Regions from separate parts of the Rossellomorea sp. YZS02 genome, predicted to be linked through region 2. Evidence: predicted binding sites of a transcription regulator. Region 2 holds the regulator's gene; each other region holds the start of a gene.
The links. The regulator Rex, encoded in region 2, represses fermentation and respiration genes when NADH is low (regulators of the CRP and FNR family bind a similar motif). The targets are predictions, from matches to a motif close to TTGTGAAATATTTCACAA.
Positions count from the first base shown of each region.

Region 1: a site for Rex is predicted at 4,311-4,328, ahead of cydD (thiol reductant ABC exporter subunit CydD). Genes of this name have one in related genera too.
Region 3: a site for Rex is predicted at 2,030-2,047, ahead of SLH55_RS05580 (cytochrome ubiquinol oxidase subunit I). Genes of this name have one in related genera too.
Region 4: a site for Rex is predicted at 2,501-2,518, ahead of SLH55_RS07500 (L-lactate dehydrogenase). Genes of this name have one in related genera too.

Region 1 covers NZ_JAXBLY010000006.1:38,175-43,433, reverse strand. The annotation lists gene SLH55_RS07560 (winged helix-turn-helix transcriptional regulator) at 1-17, opposite strand, end outside; gene SLH55_RS07555 (nitroreductase family protein) at 161-778, shown strand; gene cydC (thiol reductant ABC exporter subunit CydC) at 832-2,550, opposite strand; gene cydD (thiol reductant ABC exporter subunit CydD) at 2,551-4,281, opposite strand; gene SLH55_RS07540 (M20/M25/M40 family metallo-hydrolase) at 4,707-5,259, opposite strand, start outside.
Region 2 covers NZ_JAXBLY010000028.1:3,476-8,734, reverse strand. The annotation lists gene groL (chaperonin GroEL) at 1-111, opposite strand, end outside; gene groES (co-chaperone GroES) at 168-455, opposite strand; gene SLH55_RS21270 (CPBP family intramembrane glutamic endopeptidase) at 749-1,492, shown strand; gene SLH55_RS21265 (YdiK family protein) at 1,489-1,698, shown strand; gene tatC (twin-arginine translocase subunit TatC) at 1,714-2,487, opposite strand; gene SLH55_RS21255 (twin-arginine translocase TatA/TatE family subunit) at 2,503-2,673, opposite strand; gene SLH55_RS21250 (redox-sensing transcriptional repressor Rex) at 2,728-3,405, opposite strand; gene SLH55_RS21245 (ABC-F family ATP-binding cassette domain-containing protein) at 3,596-5,259, shown strand, end outside.
Region 3 covers NZ_JAXBLY010000004.1:68,387-73,645, forward strand. The annotation lists gene SLH55_RS05570 (ABC transporter ATP-binding protein) at 1-122, shown strand, start outside; gene SLH55_RS05575 (ABC transporter ATP-binding protein) at 133-1,956, shown strand; gene SLH55_RS05580 (cytochrome ubiquinol oxidase subunit I) at 2,165-3,502, shown strand; gene SLH55_RS05585 (cytochrome d ubiquinol oxidase subunit II) at 3,547-4,560, shown strand; gene SLH55_RS05590 (potassium channel family protein) at 4,653-5,259, shown strand, end outside.
Region 4 covers NZ_JAXBLY010000006.1:27,099-32,357, forward strand. The annotation lists gene SLH55_RS07490 (SIMPL domain-containing protein) at 196-849, opposite strand; gene SLH55_RS07495 (hypothetical protein) at 858-1,364, opposite strand; gene SLH55_RS07500 (L-lactate dehydrogenase) at 1,452-2,405, opposite strand; gene SLH55_RS07505 (GNAT family N-acetyltransferase) at 2,735-3,271, shown strand; gene SLH55_RS07510 (histidine phosphatase family protein) at 3,741-4,310, shown strand; gene SLH55_RS07515 (hypothetical protein) at 4,335-4,505, opposite strand; gene SLH55_RS07520 (Ger(x)C family spore germination protein) at 4,519-5,259, opposite strand, start outside.

The sequences.
Region 1 (5,259 bases), on a different contig from region 2:
CATAATTTCGTTTCCATTTCGTTCACACATCCTACATCTTTTTCCCTTGACGCAACAAGCATCGTCGGTTATATTGTTCATATTGCCCACCCACTTACAAAAAGTAAGTAACATACAAATATATACCATATTATAACACTTTTTTAAACATCAAGGAGGCATTACCATGGATAATTTCTTTCAAATCGTCGACGAACGCCGCTCAACGAAAGTGTACGACCCTCAGGTGGAGATCCCACGCGAGGAATTAGTCAGCCTGCTCGAAACCGCAGGGAAAGCTCCATCTGCCTGGAATCTTCAACAGTGGAAGTTCCTTGTATTTGATCAAAAAGAAGTGCAGGAACGCTTGCTTCCTATAGCTTATTACCAGCAACAGGTACAGGATGCTTCTGCAGTTGTGGCGATCCTGGGTGACCTGGAAGCCAACAAAAACATCGACCCAGTCTTTGATCCAGCCATTGAAAAAGGAGAAATGACGGCCGAGATCAAAGACGTTTTGAAAAAACAAATCGATGGGGCATACAGCCGCGAAGAATATCCCCGGGATGCTGCATTCAGTAATGCTTCCCTTGCAGCCATGCAATTCATGCTTGCAGCGAAAGCGAAAGGTTGGGACACTTGCCCGATCGGCGGCTTCAATCCGGCAGCACTCGTTTCAGAATTCAGCGTGTCTGACCGCTATATCCCAATCATGTTGATTACAATCGGAAAACCTCTTCAAAAAGCGCGTAAATCCGATCGTTTAGATATACGTAATTTAATCGATTGGGCAGAATAAACTCATGAACATGAAAAAGCCACATCCGTACAGGGTGTGGCTTTTTCAATATGCTAAAACAGTACGCTTTGCTCAATCTGCTTCATCTCATAGAAGTATCCTTTTTTCCTAATAAGCTCCTCATAGCTTCCATACTCCACAATGCTTCCATGATCCATGACGATGATCTGGTCCATCTCTTCAAGGCCGGTCAACTTATGACTAATGAGGATCAGTGTGTCATCTTTCGCCACTGCATGTAGATGATGAAAGAGTTCTTTATCCATTAACGGGTCAACGGAAGATGTCGGCTCATCGAGCATCCAAATCGGTGACCCTTTCAGCAGGGCCCTGGCAATCGCGAGACGCTGTCTTTCTCCACCGGATAGATTCTCCCCTTTTTCTAATACTTCATCTTCTAATGAGAAATGATCCAGTTTCACGATAGCTAATACCGATTCCAATTCGCCGTCTGTCAGATCGTCACTCACCAGCATAAGATTATCCTTCACTGTCCCGTAGAAGAAATGGTTTTCTTGAAGAACCACATTGGTATGTTCCCACAAGGACTCTTGATCTATATCTTTTAAGGAAACATCATTTACGAATACCGCTCCTTGATCTGGTGAGTAAAAGTTTAATAATAATTGAAGCAATGTCGACTTCCCTGATCCCGAAGGTCCTACAATCGCTGTTTTCGAGCCTGCCGGCAGGTCGAGAGTCACTCCATCCAATGCCTTTTTTCCCTCTCCATGAAAGGTAAAGCTTACATCCTTCAAGCTGAAAGAAGGAGGAACCCCCTCAAGTCGCCGACCGGTTGAAGGTCCGTCCCTCTTGATTTTTCCTCCATTATGAATGGCAGATAGCCGGCCTTGAGCTCGGCGTGAATCTTCATAATGGGTTGGGAGGATTGCCATTGGCGTCGCATTTTCAAATACAGTCAAGGAAATCATGACGAGCATTGCGAGGAAGATCCCATCCAGTTGATCCGTGGCGACGGAATACGCCCCTATTGCCAGAACCGTCCATGATATGAACAGGGAAATCAGGATGTTGGTTGAATGACTAAAAAGAGAAAAAATGCTCTCCCGTTCTTGCTCGTTCACATATGTGGATGCGGCCCGGGCAAGATTTCTCTCCTTCCCCTCCAATCTCTGATATATCTTCAAGTCCCTGAAACCGTGGAGGAATTCCGTCACTTCGGTGGATAATTCCCCCCGGCTTTCACGCACGTTTGTTTTGATACTTCTTTGTTTCCATGCAAATAAGGATGGTACAATCAGCCCTGTCAATAATAGACCCATGAGGAGGATCATTGCAACGAACAAAGAATAATACATCGTAAAAAATATAGTACTTAAGAACACCATCACCAGTATAATTGGTGGGTAAAAAACGCGAAGAAAGAAATTCTGCAGGCTCTCTACGTCCCCTACGATACGTGAAAGTAAGTCCCCGCTTCGATATCGAGAGAATATCCCCGGTGTTAGCGGCTCTATTTTTTCATAAATGGATACCCGCAAGTTCGCCAGGATTGTAAACGTAGCCCTATGGGAGAAATAGCGCTCCCCATACCGGCTCAATGCCTTTGTAAAACCGAACAGTTTCAAAAGGGCAATCATCACGGTCAACGCATAAAGAGGGACCTCCAAAGCCGCTTTTGAGATTAAATAGCCGCTGGAAGCAAACAGGCCAACCGAGGTAAGTCCAGCCAGAAAACCCAATAGGACGGAATACACAATATCCTTCTTTTCCTTCAACATCAACTTTACGACAAACCCCAATTCCTTCATCTACACTCTCACCCCTCTCTGCACAGTCACCATATCACGATAGTGAGGGACGGACCTCATGAGTTCTTCATGATTCCCGAGTCCCGCTGCTTTTCCTTTATCCAACAACAGAATGTGATCCGCTTTCCGTATCGTATGAAGACGGTGCGCTACCGTAATGACTGTAGCACCCTTAGACAACTCCTCCAGCGAGGACTGTAGAATCTGCTCAGTCCGCAAATCCAGTCCGGTAGTCGGTTCATCAAACAAGATGAGGGACGGACCTTTGAGAAATGCCCTTGCAATGGCAATGCGCTGTTTTTCTCCACCGGAAAGACCTCTGCCGGCTTCCCCGATCCGTGTTTCATATCCCTTCTCAAGACCTGCTATCATTTCAGAAATCCCTGCTTTCTCAGCCGCATATTCAATTTCTTCACGGGTCACCGAGCCGTTTCCACCTATGGCTATATTCTCAGCTATCGTCCCTGAGAAGAGATATGGATTCTGAGAAATGTAACTCAATTGATCAAACCAGTCTTTTTCTCTGTATTCGCTTCTTGGGCGTCCATTCAGAAGAAGATCTCCGCCAGATGGCTCAAGAAGTCCCGCAATCAGATGCAGGAGCGTTGTCTTACCCGCACCACTTTGACCGACAATTGCCACTTGGCTTCCAGGTGGAATGACGGCTGTGATCCCCTCAACGGCATATCCTTTTTCACCATAGGAAAATCCAAGGTTACTCAATTCGATTGTGGGCGTATTGCCATTTGATACGATTTCTTTCTCTCCCCATCTGACCGGCTGATCCTTTTCTTGCAGCTCCTCCAAGACCTTCTTGGCGGCGCCCATACTTCCACGGCCGGTATGAAAAGCGTTTCCAAGCTCTTTTAACGACAGATAGAATTCAGGTGCCAGGACAAGTACGAAGAATGCCGTGTAGAATGAAATACTCTCGAAGACGACCAACCTTAACCCTACCTCCAGGGCAATCAGACCGATGCTTAACATGGAGATGAATTCAAGCATCAAGGATGATAAGAAAGCAGTCTTCAGGACGGCCATGGTCGCTTCCCGAAAGTCCAAACTACTAGATCGGATCACCTCTTTCTGCCGGGTCCCCCTCCCCAATAGCTTCAAAGTAACCAACCCTTGAAGGGTATCGAGGAACTTCCCTGAAAATGCCGTCAACTTGTCCATCTGCTTCTCAGATTTCTTCTTGGTCATGACGCCGATGATCGCCATAAACAAAGGAATGAATGGAGCCGTAACCACCATGATCAACCCTGTATAAACATGCTCCGTAAAAATCGTGATCAGAAGGATCAATGGTACAAGTGTCGTTTGGATTCTCTGAGGTAAATACTGACTGTAGTATCCATCTAACCCATCGACCGCATCCATCATCGTACTGACCTTTTGACCCGATTGGCCATGGATCGATGCTTGAAGAGGATTGTTTGACCATTTCATTAAGAGCCTGTTCCTTAAATCCCTCTTCACATTTGATGCCATTCTGATACCTGTGCGTCCATTGATATAGGATAGGATAGCTCTCCCTGTTAGAATAAGAAGCAAAGCCCCAAGCATCGGGAGGATTTCCCGGAACTCAAGATTCTCGATAAACATGCTATTGACTACGCTAACGAGCAAGTACGCCTGTCCAACTACGACTCCCCCCATCAATATGGACGTTCCATAAAGCGTCATAATGGATAATCTCTGCTTTTTAGCGAATTGATTAAGCTCTTTCATCTCTGCTCTCAACTCCAAAAGTTAAAAGTTAGTGAAATACTTCACAAATTAATATCTCCATTATAGTAAACTTGCTCCCATCATGCATCATGTAGGATTGACCTTTTTGTAACAATTCCAGGTAAGCTGGTGAACATTTGTAACACACACAGTGAAATTAGAAATTCCAGTTTAATATTTATCGGGCCAGATCTCACCGGTATCCAAGTGATTCCAGCCGAAATCACCAATAATCCGGCCGTTTTTCTACATGATCAGGCGAAAATTATTAATAATTCAGCCAATCCAGGTAAAAATCCAGCCGTTTTCGTTATTTATCCAGCCGAATTACAATAATTGCAAATTCCAAACTTCGCTGTAAGCTGTAAATAAAAAAAGGGAGACAAATCGCAAAGCGAATTACCTCCCTCTCTTATTCTATCCCATCATATTTTCAATAAATCCCTCGTCACGCGTTGAATGATCTCCGGAAGTACTGAGAACGTATATGGTTTATACACTCTCTCTGTCCATTGGTGACCATCTTTGCCGTATACTCCTATGTTGATGGAGGGGATATTCAGCTTTCTGATCATGTCGATGGGCACTGGATACAGCTGGTCGATCAAGGGCAGGTTCTTCTTGAACACTTCAATATCTTCATCTTCTTCATGAAGAGAAAGGAAGCTGCCATCTGCCAGATATGGAAAGAACCGTTTAATGACGAATTCTTCACCTGTTTCATCTGAAATATCCTTCAAGCATACTCCCAGTACTTCTCTCACCTTTTTACCGTATTCATTTTCTTCATTGACGAAGTTGTGAGGTAAAAAAGGCGGGGCAAAGAAAAGGATGACTCTTGGGGTCCGGTCAGGATCTAGGTGCTGAAGGGCTTCCACCATGGCATAAGCGATAGTCCGCCGGTCTTCCCCATTCATATCATGAAAGATCTTTTTCAGGACGGGATCAGGATCGATCCCTCTTTCTTTCAGCCAGAAC
Region 2 (5,259 bases):
CACGTTACGTCCTTTTGGTCCAAGAGTTACTTTTACTGCATTTGCTAATTGATCGACACCGCGAAGCATGGAACGGCGTGCTTCTTCGCTGAATTTAATATCTTTAGCCATTGATAAAGTCCTCCTCTTATTTAAATAATGTATGGTTTACGTTTACGGAAATTTAATTATTCGCCAACTACAGCCAGAATATCGCTATCGCGAAGGATCAGGTATTCTGTGCCTTGGTATTTCACTTCTGTACCAGCGTATTTAGAGAAAATGATCCGATCGCCGACAGCTACCTCAAGAGCAACGCGCTCACCGTTGTCTAGAATGCGACCAGTACCTACAGCCATCACTTTACCTTCTTGTGGCTTTTCCTTTGCGGAATCCGGTAGCACAATACCGCTTGCTGTTTTTTCTTCTGACTCAACTAGCTCGATAACGACGCGATCACCTAGTGGTTTTAACAAGTGAAACAACCTCCTTGAAATATGTAAATGATATTTATTAGCACTCGCACTCTGTGAGTGCTAACACAACTATTATATTAATTAATTCGTTTTCATTTTGCAAGACTCCTGCTTAAAATTTTTTTCGTCATATTTCTCTTTTTTTCACACCCTCCTATCCTATGCCCCCCGTTCCCCATATATTCCAGGACGAATGAAACCCTTAGATTTGAACAGTTCCGCTTTTCTTAGTAGAATTGTACAGGAGTAACTAGGTTGATCGTTATCTTACAGGTGCAAAAGGAGATCAAACGTTGAAAAAACATTTTGGATTTATCTTAATTGCCTATATCGTCATGCAGCTTTCAAGCATTGTCGGGGTACCCCTTTTATATAAGATCGGTGTCGACGTCCTCGGTAAACCCGATGAGACGGTACGGAGCCTTGTCCCTGGATACTGGCTTGTCATCAGCTTCACGCTGACCCTTCTCATTGTGGGAGGCATCCTCAGGAAAAGCGAAACAAGTACCCGGCTTGAACGGAGTGCTCCCATGGGTGCCGGTCGTTCGATTGTTTGGGCGGTTCTCGGGATCTTCATGGCATTCATCGCTCAATCGGTTGCGATACAAGTTGAATATGCACTGGGAATTCAAATGGGATCTGAAAATACGCAGATGATCATCGGCATCATTGAAAAAGTGCCGTTATCCATGCTGGTCGCGGCCATCATCGGACCTATATTGGAAGAGATCGTATTCAGGAAGATCATTTTCGGCGTGCTTTACGAGAAGATGCATTTCTTCTTTGCCGCTCTGATCAGCTCGGTCATTTTCGCTCTAGCCCATTTCGAGCCGGAGCATGTGATCCTTTATTCCGCGATGGGCTTCACATTCGCCTTCCTTTATGTAAAAACGAAGCGGATCCTGGTGCCAATATTTGCCCACGTTGCCATGAATACAACGGTCGTTCTAATGCAATCTATCTATAAGGACGAAATCGAGAAAATGATGAACGAAGCTGAAAAAATACAAGGATTTATTGGAGGATTATTTCTATGAGGAGATCACCATTATTCTCAGGAGTGATCTATCTCCTTCTCGGTGTGCTCTTCACATACTTTGCTGTACAAAATGTACAGAATGATGAAGGTTGGGGATTTTTCACGTACATGCTCATCTTTCTTGCGACCCTGGACTTCGGTTCCGGGCTACGGATGATCATGTTGCATTTCAAGATCAAAAAACAAATAAAGAACAAAAAATAAGGATTGATCATTTGATCAATCCTTATTTATATTCTCGAACTGTTCCATTTCAAGCTTCTGCTCCGCTTCCAGCACCTTTTTGTATCCGATCTTGGAGATCCATATACTGATTTCATATAGAAGCAGCAAAGGAACCGTCACCATCATATGGGATACGATATCAGGCGGTGTAATGAAGGCCGCAACGACCAACAGGATGAAGTAAGCGACTTTCCTCATTTGGGCCAGCAGCATCGGCGTGACAATTCCCAAACGGGTCAGGAATAGCATGATGACCGGTAGCTGAAACAAAAATCCAAATGGGATCGTAATTTGAAACAGGAAATGAAAGTATTCATTTATTCCTATGACTTGCTCGATATTCAGATTGGTTGATAACCCCATCATGAATTTCACGACGTACGGAAACAAAATAAAATATGAAAATGACAATCCACCTAAGAAAAGCAAAAGAGAAATCGGTATGTAGCTGAGCGTCACCTTTCTCTCTCTCTCATATAGACCCGGACTAATGAATGACCACACTTGGTATAAAATGATGGGTGATGTCATGATGATGGCAATGAACATGATCATTTCCATATAGATTTTGAGAGGGTCTGTGATCCGAAAGGCGTTCATGGTCAGCTCTTTCGCCTCATCGGCGTGCTGCAAATATCGAATTAACGGTTCCGCAAGAAAGAAACTCACGATAACCGCCAACAAGAAGAAAACGACTACAAACATGAGTCGTTTCTGCAATTCTCCTATATGTTCATAGACTGTCATGTCTCTTTGACTTTGACTCATGGCGTTCATCCTACCCTACTTAGCTTTTTTGCTGTTGTCGTCCTCATCATCTGCTAAGCCCTTTGTTGCATTCTTGAATTCGCGTAATGTATTCCCAGCCGCTTTTCCTAACTCGGGCAATTTCTTCGGTCCAAAGATCAGTAAAGCCACAACGGTTATTAGTACGATACTACCTGCACCTAACATAATGAGACACCTCCTCTTTTACCATTCTATCATAACGTAAATATGAAGAATTTTCTATTCTGTTATGATTCCATCTTGTGACATTTCCGTGTCATCCTCTGAGTAATGCTTCAAGAAATAAACGAGTGACTGAAGCTCGACAGCCAAGTCGATATGATGGACGCGGATATGATCCGGTACCGTCAATCTCGCAGGAGTGAAATTCAGGATCCCTTTAATATTAGAAGAAACCAATCGGTCTGTGATATTTTGAGCAGAAGATGCCGGCACCGTCAAGATCGCTACTTCAATATCATGCCCTACAAGCTTCTCTTCTAAATCATTTAAATGAAAAACAGGTACATCACTGATTTGCGTCCCGACCTTATTTTCATCCACTTCAAATGCCATCTCGATCTTCGTATTATTATTTTTGATGAAATTATAATGAAGAAACGCTGTACCCAGGTTCCCCACCCCGATCAGAACAACCTTCGTAAGGGCATCTTGATCTAACGTCTTTCGGAAAAAGGATAGTAGGTAATTGACATTATAGCCATATCCCTTCTTCCCCAATGCCCCAAAGTACGAAAAGTCTCTGCGGATGGTGGCAGAATCAACCTTCACCGCTTCACTTAATTCCTTTGATGACACCCTCTGCTTACCGGATGAGTACAGGTTCTTGATAAAACGATAGTATAACGGAAGGCGCTTGGCCGTTGCCTGTGGAATTTTCGTTGTATCCTGGTTCATATTGTATTCCCCCACATCTTTTCAAAACCTCTGATACCGCTTCCAAAATAGAAAGCACACAGTATTAATAAACTCTACTACTCATCATACACTATATTTTATCCTAAGTGTACGAAGATTAATAGGTGTTTTATTGCCGTTCCCCTCTCGAATACGGTACACTAGCACTATGAAATAGAGGTGAAACGTCATGATTCTTCTACAAGTGAATCAATTAACGAAAAACTTTGGTGCAGATAATATCCTATCAAATATTAAACTTGAAATACAGACAAGAGATCGCGTCGCCCTTGTTGGACGTAACGGAGCCGGGAAGTCGACGCTTCTAAAAATAATCGCAGGTCATCTTTCCTATGATGCGGGTGAGATTACAAAGCCAAAAGGTGTCTCCATCGGATACTTGGCACAGAACACTGGCTTGGAGTCGGATTTATCGATTTGGTCCGAAATGTTGACCGTCTTCGAAGAATTGCGCCGTCAGGAAACCCAATTACGAGCATTGGAGCAGCAGATGGCAGATCCATCTGTATATGAAGCCGAAGAAGTCTATCAACGGGTATTAAAAGAATATGATGAACTTCAGATCCGCTTCAAAGATTCAGGAGGTTATCAATATGAAGCCGATATCCGTTCCGTCCTTCACGGATTGAACTTTGCCGATTTCGATTATGAAACCAAGATATCCACTTTGAGCGGTGGTCAGAAAACCCGACTTGCTCTCGGTAAGCTTCTACTCACCAAGCCTGACATCCTCATCCTTGATGAACCGACCAACCACTTGGATATCGAAACATTATCATGGCTCGAGACCTATCTGCAAAGCTATGCAGGTGCGGTCCTGATCGTTTCCCATGATCGCTATTTCTTAGACAGCGTCGTCAATCAAGTATATGAGATTTCCCGGAACCGGAGCAAGAAATACCTGGGGAACTACAGCAGATACCTTGAACAAAAAGCAGAAGACTACGAAAAAGATCTGAAAATGTTCGAGCGCCAGCAGCAGGAAGTCGCAAAGCTTGAAGACTTCATCCAACGGAATATTGCACGGGCCTCCACCACAAAGATGGCACAGAGCCGCCGGAAGAAATTAGAGCGCATGGATATGATGGACCGTCCCCTCGGGGATGAGAAATCCGCCAACTTCGCGTTTCAGATCGACCGCCCAAGCGGAAATGATGTTCTCCACGTCCAGGATCTTACCATCGGATATGGGGAGAGTGAGACCATTTCCTCCCATATTGACTTTTCTGTCAAAAAAGGGGACAGCATCGCACTCGTCGGCCCGAACGGAGTCGGCAAATCGACACTGTTAAAAACATTGGTGAATAAGCTTCAGCCTTTGGACGGTGCATTTAAATTCGGATCCAATGTGTCCATCAGTTACTACGACCAGGAACAAGCCGAACTCTCATCCAACAAGACGGTCTTGAATGAACTGTGGGACGAATACCCGATGAAGATGGAGAAAGAGATCCGTACGGTACTCGGCAACTTCCTCTTCTCCGGGGAAGATGTCCTGAAGCCCGTATCGACATTAAGCGGTGGAGAAAAAGCCCGTTTAGCCCTCTCCAAGCTAATGATGGAAAAAGGGAACGTCCTTATACTCGATGAACCGACTAACCATCTGGATTTAGACAGTAAGGAAGTGCTGGAGAATGCCCTGATCGACTATCCAGGGACCATCCTCTTCGTTTCCCATGACCGTTATTTCATCAACCGCATTGCCACCAAGGTCGTGGAATTATCCAAGCAGGGATCAACCGAATACCTTGGTGATTATGATTATTATGTCGAGAAGTTACAGCAACAGGAAGAGCTTGCAGCACTTGAAAGTTTGGAACAAGGTAAAACAGC
Region 3 (5,259 bases), on a different contig from region 2:
ACGGAAAAGTGGTAGAAAGAGGGGTTCATGAGTTCTTATTGAAAAATAACGGACCATACCAGCGAATCTACGACATTCAATATAAAGACCAGAAAAAAATACTACAAACTCAGGAAGGGTAGGTGAGGACCATTGAGTAATAAAAATAAGCAAAATAAAAGAATACTGAGCCGCTTCCACTACTCCACAGACCAGGTGATAGACAAACCGTTTAACTGGGAGCAGCTTTATCGGTTATTGACATACTTAAAACCTTATTCGAAGAAACTGCTGCCGTTGTCCATTATTACCGTACTGATTACAACGGCTGTCCGGTTGATCATCCCGATCCTGATCGGGGTATATACCCTCGATAAAGCAATCAGGCAGAAAGATGGGGACCTCCTATTCACACTTGTAGGGATCATTGCCGGGCTGTACGTCCTGAATTATGTGGCCAACGTCCTTAGGATCAAGTGGATGAACCAACTCGGTCAGGGAGTGATATATGACCTGAGGAAACATCTATTCAGCCATGTTCAGTGGCTTTCCCATCGTTTCTTTGATCAGCGTTCCGCAGGTTCGATCCTTGTGCGGATCATGAATGACATAAACTCCCTTCAAGAGCTATTCACAAATGGAGTCATCAATCTTCTGATGGACATCATTCTGCTCATCGGAATCATCGTGATCCTCTTTACATTAAGCCCTGAATTGACACTTGCAGTCATGGTGATCTTACCGATCATGTTTTTCATCTCGACGAGCCTCAGAAAAAACATCCGCAGATCCTGGCAGATGGTTCGTCTTAAGCAGTCGAAGCTGAATTCTCATCTTAATGAAAGCATCCAGGGAATCCGGGTGACTCAATCGTTTACTCAGGAAAAAGAAAACATGGCGTTTTTTGATGGAGTCAATACTGAAAACTTCGATAGCTGGAGAACAGCGACAAAGAAGAATGCCATGTTCAGACCTCTCGTGGAATTGACAAACGCCATTGGGACAGCAGTACTTATCTGGTTCGGAACCCATTTGATTCAAAATGGTTCACTGGAACTTGGTGAATTCGTCTCATTCGCATTCTATCTTGGGATGTTCTGGGAGCCGATTTCCAGACTAGGTCAAGTTTACAATCAACTCTTGATCGGGATGGCTTCATCAGAGCGCATATTCGAATTTCTGGATGAACAGCCAATTGTTAATGAGAAAGCTAACGCCTTGAATCTGACGGACATCAAAGGGAGAATTCAATTTGAAAATGTAGAATTCTCATATGATGATAAACGAAAAGCGCTTCGGAATATCAATCTTGAAATGAAAGCTGGCCAAACCGTCGCACTAGTCGGGCATACAGGTTCAGGCAAGACGACGATTGCGAACCTGATCAGCAGGTTTTATGACCCGACTAACGGAATTGTCAAAATTGATGGAGTGAACCTTCGGGATGCATCGGTTTCAAGTTTACGAAGTCAAATCAGCATCGTCCTGCAAGATACATTCATCTTCTCCGGGACGATCATGGAAAATATCCGTTTCGGACGCCCTGGTGCATCCGATGAAGAGGTCATAAAGGCAGCTGAAGCAATCGGTGCCAATGAATTCATCGAAAAGCTGTCCAGTGGATATGAAACCGAAGTCGAGGAAAGGGGAAATGTGTTATCTGTAGGTGAAAGACAATTATTGTCCTTTGCACGTGCCCTGTTGGCGAATCCGCGCATCATCATTCTGGATGAAGCAACCGCATCCATAGACACCGAAACAGAAGTCAAGATTCAAAATGCCCTGAAGAAATTATTGAACGGAAGAACCGCGATCATCATCGCTCACCGTCTGTCCACAATCCGGGAATCCGATAATATCTTTGTCCTTGAAAACGGAAAGATCAAAGAGTCCGGAAACCACGATGAATTAATGGATCAGCAAGGAGATTATTTTGAACTTGTGAAGTCACAGTTCAGGATGCTGGAAGCGATGTGAGTTATGGTTTGAGGGACCCTGCACTGGTGTGTGGGGTTTTTTTTGTTGGATATTAGTTTTAAATAGTGAAACTTTGTGAAAAACGTCACAAAATATTCATGTTCAATACTTCACATACTCTATCCCAGGTTTTATAATGAACAATAAGTGATAAACAGTAAGAAAGAGCTGTTTACGTTAAAAAGTAATCCGGTAGGGGGAGTATAGAATGGTTTTGGATAGTGTGATTTTAAGTAGGATGCTCACATCGACAACCCTTGCGTTTCATATCATTTTTGCAACGATTGGGGTAGGGGTTCCGATCATGATTTCGATAGCCGAGTTTATGGGGATCAAGCGGAATGATCCTCATTATCTTTTGCTTGCACGAAGATGGGCTAGGGGATTTACCATTACGGTTGCCGTCGGGGTCGTGACCGGAACTGCTATTGGCTTGCAGTTGTCCCTTTTGTGGCCATCGTTTATGCAGGTAGCCGGACAGGTGATTGCCCTGCCGTTGTTCATGGAAACTTTTGCGTTTTTCTTTGAGGCCATCTTTTTGGGGATTTACCTTTATACGTGGGATCGATTTAAGAATAAGTGGATCCATTGGCTACTGACGATTCCGGTAATGATTGGTTCTTCTGCTTCCGCTTTATTCATTACGACGGTGAATGCGTTTATGAATACGCCGCAGGGATTTGAATTGAAAGATGGAAAGGCGATCAATATTGACCCGATCGCAGCGATGTTAAATCCGGCGACACCAACAAAAGTGTTTCATGTTTTGACGACTGCCTACTTAACATCAGCACTCATATTAGCTGCTATTACAGCATTTGCGATACTTCGGAAAAAGGGTGGGGACTATCATAAGAAAGCCCTACGTCTGACTATGGTATCAGCGTTGATCTTTGCTTTTGGCTCAGCATTGGCAGGGGACTTGTCGGCCAAATTCCTGGCAGAGTACCAGCCGGAAAAGCTGGCAGCGGCAGAGTGGCATTTTGAGTCGGAAAAGAATGCGGATTTGATTGTTTTTGGAACGCTTGATGAAAACAACGAAGTGCATAATGAGATTCGATTACCTGGTTTTCTCAGCTTCCTTGCTGGAAGTTCGTTTGATACAGAGGTCATTGGATTGAATGAATTTCCTGAAGATGAACGGCCCCCACTATGGGTTCATTATTTATTTGATCTTATGGTTTCCATCGGATTCTACAGTATTTTCATTGCAGGAATATTTATTCTGTTTTGGAAGTGGAAGAAACGAAATGAATGGAATAAGCCGTTATTGTGGGGAATCGTTGCGAGTGGACCTTTGGCGATGCTTGCCATCGAATTCGGCTGGATATATGCAGAAGTTGGCCGACAGCCATGGATCCTCCGTGGATATATGAAGGTGGCAGAGGCTGCGACAAAAGCGGATGGAGTAGGATTAACGTTCGCACTATTCGTGGGTCTCTATATACTACTTGGCATTTTATGTGTAGTTGTATTAATAAAAATGTTTAAAAACAAGCCTGCAGAAGCCGAGTTGGAACAACGCTTTCCTAAGAAAGTGAGTTAGTTGTTGAGTCAGGCACTTGACTTTGTTTTGAGGGAGGAATGGGTATGAGTTTGGAAATCATGGGGATTACTGTCTTATGGATTTTTCTATATGGGTATCTAATCGTGGCTTCGATCGATTTCGGGGCCGGATTCTTCGCCTTTTACGGCAGGATGAAAGGGAAGGAGCACACGCTGAATGTGCTGATCAGTCGATACCTTTCTCCTGTCTGGGAAGTGACGAACGTCTTTTTTGTTTTCTTTTTTGTCGGTTTGGTCGGATTTTTTCCTGACACTGCCTACTATTATGGAACGGCTTTATTGTTGCCGGGAAGTATTGCCATCATATTACTTGCCATAAGAGGAAGCTTCTATGCTTTCGGGAACTATGGTTCAAAAGATAATATCGTTTATTTGTTTCTATATGGAGCAACAGGGTTGTTGATTCCTGCCTCCTTGTCAACGGCTTTGACAATTTCAGAAGGCGGATTTTTGGAAGAGCAGGGGGATAAGGTGGTATTCCTTGCCAAGGAACTTTTTACCAGCCCCTATTCATGGAGCGTGGTCGTTCTGTCGATTGTATCGGTATTATTCATTAGTGCGACATTTCTGACCTATTATGCCAATCGGGCTGGAGATTTGGATTCAAGGGAGGAACTGAGGAAGTTTTCACTATTCTGGAGCCCACCGACCATATTAGCCAGTTTACTTGTGTTCGTATCCTTGAGAGAACATAATCTTGAGCATTTCACCAGTGCCATTGATATATGGTGGATGTTCGGATTATCTCTGCTATGCTTCCTTGGAGCGTCACTTTTCATTTATAGAAGAAAACATTTCGGTCTGGCGTTCACCCTTGTCATGCTTCAATTCTTCTTTGCTTTCTTTGGTTATGGAGCGTCCCATTTACCTTATATCTTGAAACCTTTTATCACGATTGAAACGAGTGTCACGAATCCAACCATGGGGATGGCTCTTGTTATCGTCTTCATTGCGGGCTTGTTGTTATTGATCCCGTCCCTGTATCTTTTAATGAGGCTGTTCTTATTTGATGCCGATTATGTAAAAGGGAACAAGTAGTCGGAGAAACACAAAAAGGAAAGGGAGAAATTTCATTTTCTCCTTTTTTTTGTGCTAAAATATAGTGTATAGAGACTGCGGGGGGATAATAGGTGAAAAAAGAGTTTGTAGTAATAGGATTGGGCCGGTTCGGAGGCAGTATTGTACGTTCTTTGACAGATCAGGGAATGGAAGTCATGGCCATCGACCAGGATGAAGATAAAGTGAATGAGTTCTCTTCCATTGCTTCACATGCGGTAGTCGCTGATTCTACGGATGAATCCGTCTTGAAGAGCCTCGGGATCCGTAATTTTGATCATGTGATTGTCGCAATTGGCGACGATATTCAGTCGAGTATCCTGACGACATTAATGTTAAAGGAAATCGGAGTGAAGAATATTACGGTAAAAGCACAGAACGATTATCATGAAAAGGTACTCCGGAAGATCGGGGCCAATCAAGTCGTTCATCCGGAGAGGGATATGGGAAGAAGGATTGCTCATAATATCATTTCTAATAATGTACTGGATTATCTGGAATTGTCCGACGAACATTCAATTGTGGAGATTGTCGCAAACGAAAATCTTAGTGGAAACTCCCTGATCGATTTAGATATCCGTGCACAGTTCGGAATCAACATCGTAGCGATAAAAAGAGAAAAAGATATCATTGTTTCCCCACAGGCGGATGAACAGATCCGTGTAGGGGACATCCTCATCG
Region 4 (5,259 bases), on a different contig from region 2:
TGATAGGACTGACACGGTGAATATCATTGAAAATAGCATTCTCCAAGAATCATTAGTGTTATAAAGGGCAGTTTTCCCTTAAAAGCCCATGAATTGGCGCGCTAATGAAACGTAATGAGTCTTCCTCACTTATTCTAGAGGTCCGTCCCTCTATAAAAAAACTGCCTCAGTAGCAAATCTACTTTGGCAGTTTTTTTAATAGGTTCTGAATTCTACTGTGATGATGGCTGTGACGGATATCTGGCCGGGCTGGACGGCTGTATTTTCGTCGGCTGCTTTTAGATAGGCGGCGTTCATGAAAGGAACTGGCGCGGGACGGGATTGTTCCGTAATGGATTTTGGTTGTGGATTAAGCTGCTGATTTGATTGGCCTGATAATGTGAGTGCCTTTTGATATGCCTCTTGATAGGCTAAAGCGAGAGCCTGTTGGTAGGTTTCAATGGGATTCGACTGGACGAATTGAATGTTTTCTATTCGATTTGCTCCACTCTTGATAGCATCATCAATGATCGTTCCTACATTTTCTATTGATTTAACAGTGACCTTGAATACTTGTCGGACTTCATAACCGGTGAACGTTTGTTTCCCATCCTCAAAATTGTATTGTGGAAATACTTGATAGCTGGAGGTCTGGATATCCTGTTGCTGCACGCCGTTGTTTATAAGGGACTGAACGACCTGGCTTGATAGTTGCTGATTCTTACTTTGAGCAACTTCAAGCTCTTTATCATTCGTCACAATACCTATTGATACGACGGCTTGATCAGGCTCCACATATAGTGTATGTTCCCCACTTACGGTTATGGTTCCATTGGATTGTTGGGATCTATAGTATGGGTAGGAGTGCATCCCGGAACCTACACACACGTAAAGGATTCAATTTTATCCAGATCGATGCCGAAGTAAACCCAGGTGAACCCGATCCATCTCCATCCAGCAATGGAGCGGCGTCCGACAAAGACGGGGTAGAACCAGAAGGAATCTCTTCTCAGCCATATATAGGTGTACCGGAATAAGCATCTTCTTATGGCGCCAGGATCGACTGCAAATACACCGGGTCCACCCTGCGTCCCTTGAAGTGACGTCTTTTGCGGTTGGAAGTTCGGTGGTGGGCCGGGTGGTGGTTGATTTTGTCCGCCCTGCCCGCCAGAAGGGGGTGGTGAGCTTGGCGCACCTTGGCCTCCGCCAGGAAATCCGGGCATGCCAGGGAAACCTCCTCCACCACTGCCTTGACCGCCTCCTGGAAATCCGGGGATACCCGGAAAACCTCCTCCGGACCCCTGTCCTCCACCAGGAAAGCCGGGAAATCCGCCGCCGGATCCTCCGCCAGGCAAGCCGGGGAATAATTGTCTGTGATCGTACATAGAAGAACCTCCTCATAAAGAATTCTCTTTATCTTATGAGGAGGAGGAATGGGCGTGCGTGTCTGATTCATCAGACCTGGTGATGAATCAGTATGATTCCATCGCTGTTTTCATTACGTTTTTCAACGTTTCTGCTGAATGGATGAACTGCGCTTTTTCTTTTTTATTCAAGGGGAGTTCGACGACTTTACGGATCCCCTCCCGATTGATGATGGCAGGGACACCGATGAAAATATCCTCCTGATCATACTCTCCTTCGAGGAGTGCTGATACGGTAAGGATGCTGTTTTCATTATTAAAGATCGCTCTGGTAATCCTGGCAAGCCCCATGGCGATGCCATAATAGGTGGCCCCTTTACGTTCGATGATATGGTAGGCAGCGTCCCTGACATTCACAAAGATGTCTTCGAGTTCTTGTTGGACAGTTTCCTTATTCATATCGATCAGTTCGTTTAACTGGCTTGCACCTATGGTTGCATGACTCCATACAGGGAATTCTGTGTCACCGTGTTCTCCCATGATATAGGCATGGATGTTTCGTGTGTCAATATCAAAGTGCTCTCCCACTAAGTAGCGGAGTCTCGCGGTATCAAGAATAGTCCCGGATCCGATTACTCTTTCTTTCGGCAGCCCGGAAAACTTCCATGTGGCATAGGTCAAGATGTCGACAGGGTTTGTCGCCACCAGGAAGATCCCGTTGAAACCACTCTTCATGACAGAGTCTACAATGTTCTTAAAGATCTTTACATTCTTTTCGACAAGGTCCAGACGGGTTTCACCGGGCTGCTGGTTTGCCCCGGCAGTGATGACGACCAAATCAGCATCTTTACAATCACTGTAATCCCCTGCAGAAATCTTCATTGGAGAAGCAAAAGCGAGACCGTGATTTAAATCACGTGCATCCCCGTCGGCTTTTTCTTTATTCAAATCGATCATGACCAGCTCGTGGGCAATTCCCTGGTTAAGAAGAGCGAAGGCATAGCTTGAGCCAACCAAACCTGTACCGATTAAAGCTACTTTGTTTGTGCATTTGATTGTCATACGTCATCACCTATCCACTAATTATTTTGTTTTATCCAGAAAGAATGGATCCTGCTGGATAAACAGATGATTCCAGAAATACGTTAACATGTATATTGTGAAATACTTCACAATATGATCATAACATGTTTTACATAAATATTCTATTCTTAAATCATCTTATCACACATTTATGTGAAATGTTTCACAAATATGTCATATAGAGAGGGACGGACCTTGATTCCTAGGACCTGGTCCTAGGAATCAAGGTCCGTCCCTCCTAAAAGAAGGGTTTTTTCTTGTTTGTGATGAATGTATAGGGGAAGAGGTGTGTGAATGGAGGTGTGTGTATGAATGTGATAAGTGGGGCTTTGAATGTACGTCCGTTGGAAGATAAGGATAAGTACACGCTTTCGAGGTGGTTATCGAATCCGGAGGTGTTGGAATTTTATGAAGGCAGGGACCGTCCTTTCACTATACAGTTGGTGGAGGAGAAATTCCTTTCGGACAGGGGTGTCATGAGCTGTCTTGTGGAGTATGAAGGGAATGAAGTCGGTTATCTTCAGTATTATCAGCTTGATCATGAAACGATGATTCGTTACGGATATACCAATCTCGATGAGGTGATTTACGGTACAGATCAATTCATTGGTGAAACGGAGTATTGGAACAAGGGAGTCGGGACACAGCTCATCCGGGCAGTGGTAGAGTATTTGCTGCAGAAGGAAGGCGTCCACCGCCTGGTGATGGATCCGATGACATGGAACACAAGAGCGATTCGCTGTTATGAGAAATGTGGATACAGTAAGGCAAGAATATTGCGGGAGCACGAGCTCCATGAAGGGAAATATCATGATGCCTGGTTGATGGAGTTCATTCCCGAGTAACTGGGAGTTTAAATATGAAAAAGCAAATAGAATAAGCGGTTGCTTTAAGAGAGACAGGTAAATACGAAGCTCCCATAGAAAGATGGAGGGCACTGATCAAACTGGAATTGGGAAATGGGTTCTAAAAGGGATGTACTTATTATGAAGAAGCCCTTCGTTTGGGCGTGGACGCAAAAAACATGCAAGGTGCCTATCTTGGTTTAGGAAGTACATACAGAATGTGGGGAAATGTATGCCGAGAGTCAAAAAGTATTTCAAGTTGGAATCCGGCCATTCTCTGATAACCATGCAGGGAAAGTCATTTATTCTATGACTTTGTATAATTTGAGGGAGTATTAGAAAGCCATGGACTTTTGGACTTAGTATTGATAAGTGTAAGTCAAACTTCTCATGATCCTGACATCAAAGCCTTTCAGAAGGGAAATTCTTACTATGGCAGCCGCTTAGAAGAAGTGTGGACTCAATAAAGATGAAAAATCGGAAAGGGAACGATATGAAAACCTATTTATATTTAGTCAGGCACGCACATTCTGTTTATACCCCTGATGAACTGAACAGGCCGTTATCAGAACGGGGCATGCAAGATGCACATAAACTGACAAATAAGCTGAAAAATGAACAAATCGAAGTTGTTTGTTCCAGCCCGTATAAAAGAGCTGTACAAACCGTGGAAGGGTTGGCGAATAACCATGACATTCTCCTCGTTGAGGGATTTAAAGAGAGGTTATTATCTTCACATCCTGTTGATGACTTTGACGCAGCCATTACAAAGGTTTGGGAAAACCCCTCCTTTTCGTTTAAAGGGGGAGAATCGAATCTCTTTGCCCAGGAAAGAGGGGTAAAGGCCATATTGGCATTGCTGGAAAAATATAAAGGGAAAAGGGTGGCCATCGGTACACATGGTAATATCATGACGCTTATCATGAATCATTTTGATAAGCGATATGACTACTGTTTTTGGAAAGAACTTGAAATGCCGGATGTGTATAAGCTTACCTTCGAGCAAGACAAACTATTGAATGTAGAAAAAGCTGTGTGAGAATCTCACGCAGCTTTTTCAATTCTACCGATAATTGAATAGGAATCGGTTAACCACTGGTATAAGTAGCAGCAAGATGGCGATGAACGATACAAACACCGCTCCTGCCCAATTTCCATCTTTCCATACCAGTTTCGCAAACTTGAAGGTGTAAAGGGAAATCAGAATGATCACTACATACAGAAAAAAGTACACTGCCAAACCCCCATCAATCTCTAATTTTCTCGAGGCTTCTCGGTCTTAAATGTTTCCCGAATTGATCCAGCTTAATATGGAATCTGACATCCACATCCGCATCGGGATAGGATTTCATCCAATCATAGTCTTTGTAGGAATCTAAGGTTAAGAAATGCTTTCTTCCTGCTAAATACCATTTAAAGGGCTCTCCACCTAATTCCTGGGTTTTCTTAATGAATTTTTTACTGATTTCTTCATATCTTTCTTGCAAATGCTCATCCAGTATTTCTTGCTTATGGATGTCCTCGACGTAATTGATGGCACTTGGAATAGAAAGAATCGTAATGGACATCCAAACATCCACTTGGATGGTTGGGGAGGGCTCTGAAACATCTACTCGGACCTTCGTACTGATATTTCTTGCGTTCCCGACAACTCTATAAGTTTCATCCAATGGGTCAGGAAATGAGAAACGCATTTGTTGCGGTTTTTTCCCACCGGTCAAGACCGAAGTCAGCCTGATTTCTTCTCCGGTGAATGTATCTATCATCTTTCCATTTTTGAAGACTCCTGCTCCGATCATCTGAGTAGGCGTTCCTCCTTTTTTATCAAGCTGGCCGGAGAGAATATTGTCCTCATTCAATGTATTCTTTGCTTCGCCTTTGATTCCGGTTGAATAAATGCTGAGGGAAAGACCCGCATCTTCTTCTGTTTCCGTTAAAAACTGGTGATAAGTCGAAGGAGGGACCATGGCGATTGTATCCCATCTCCT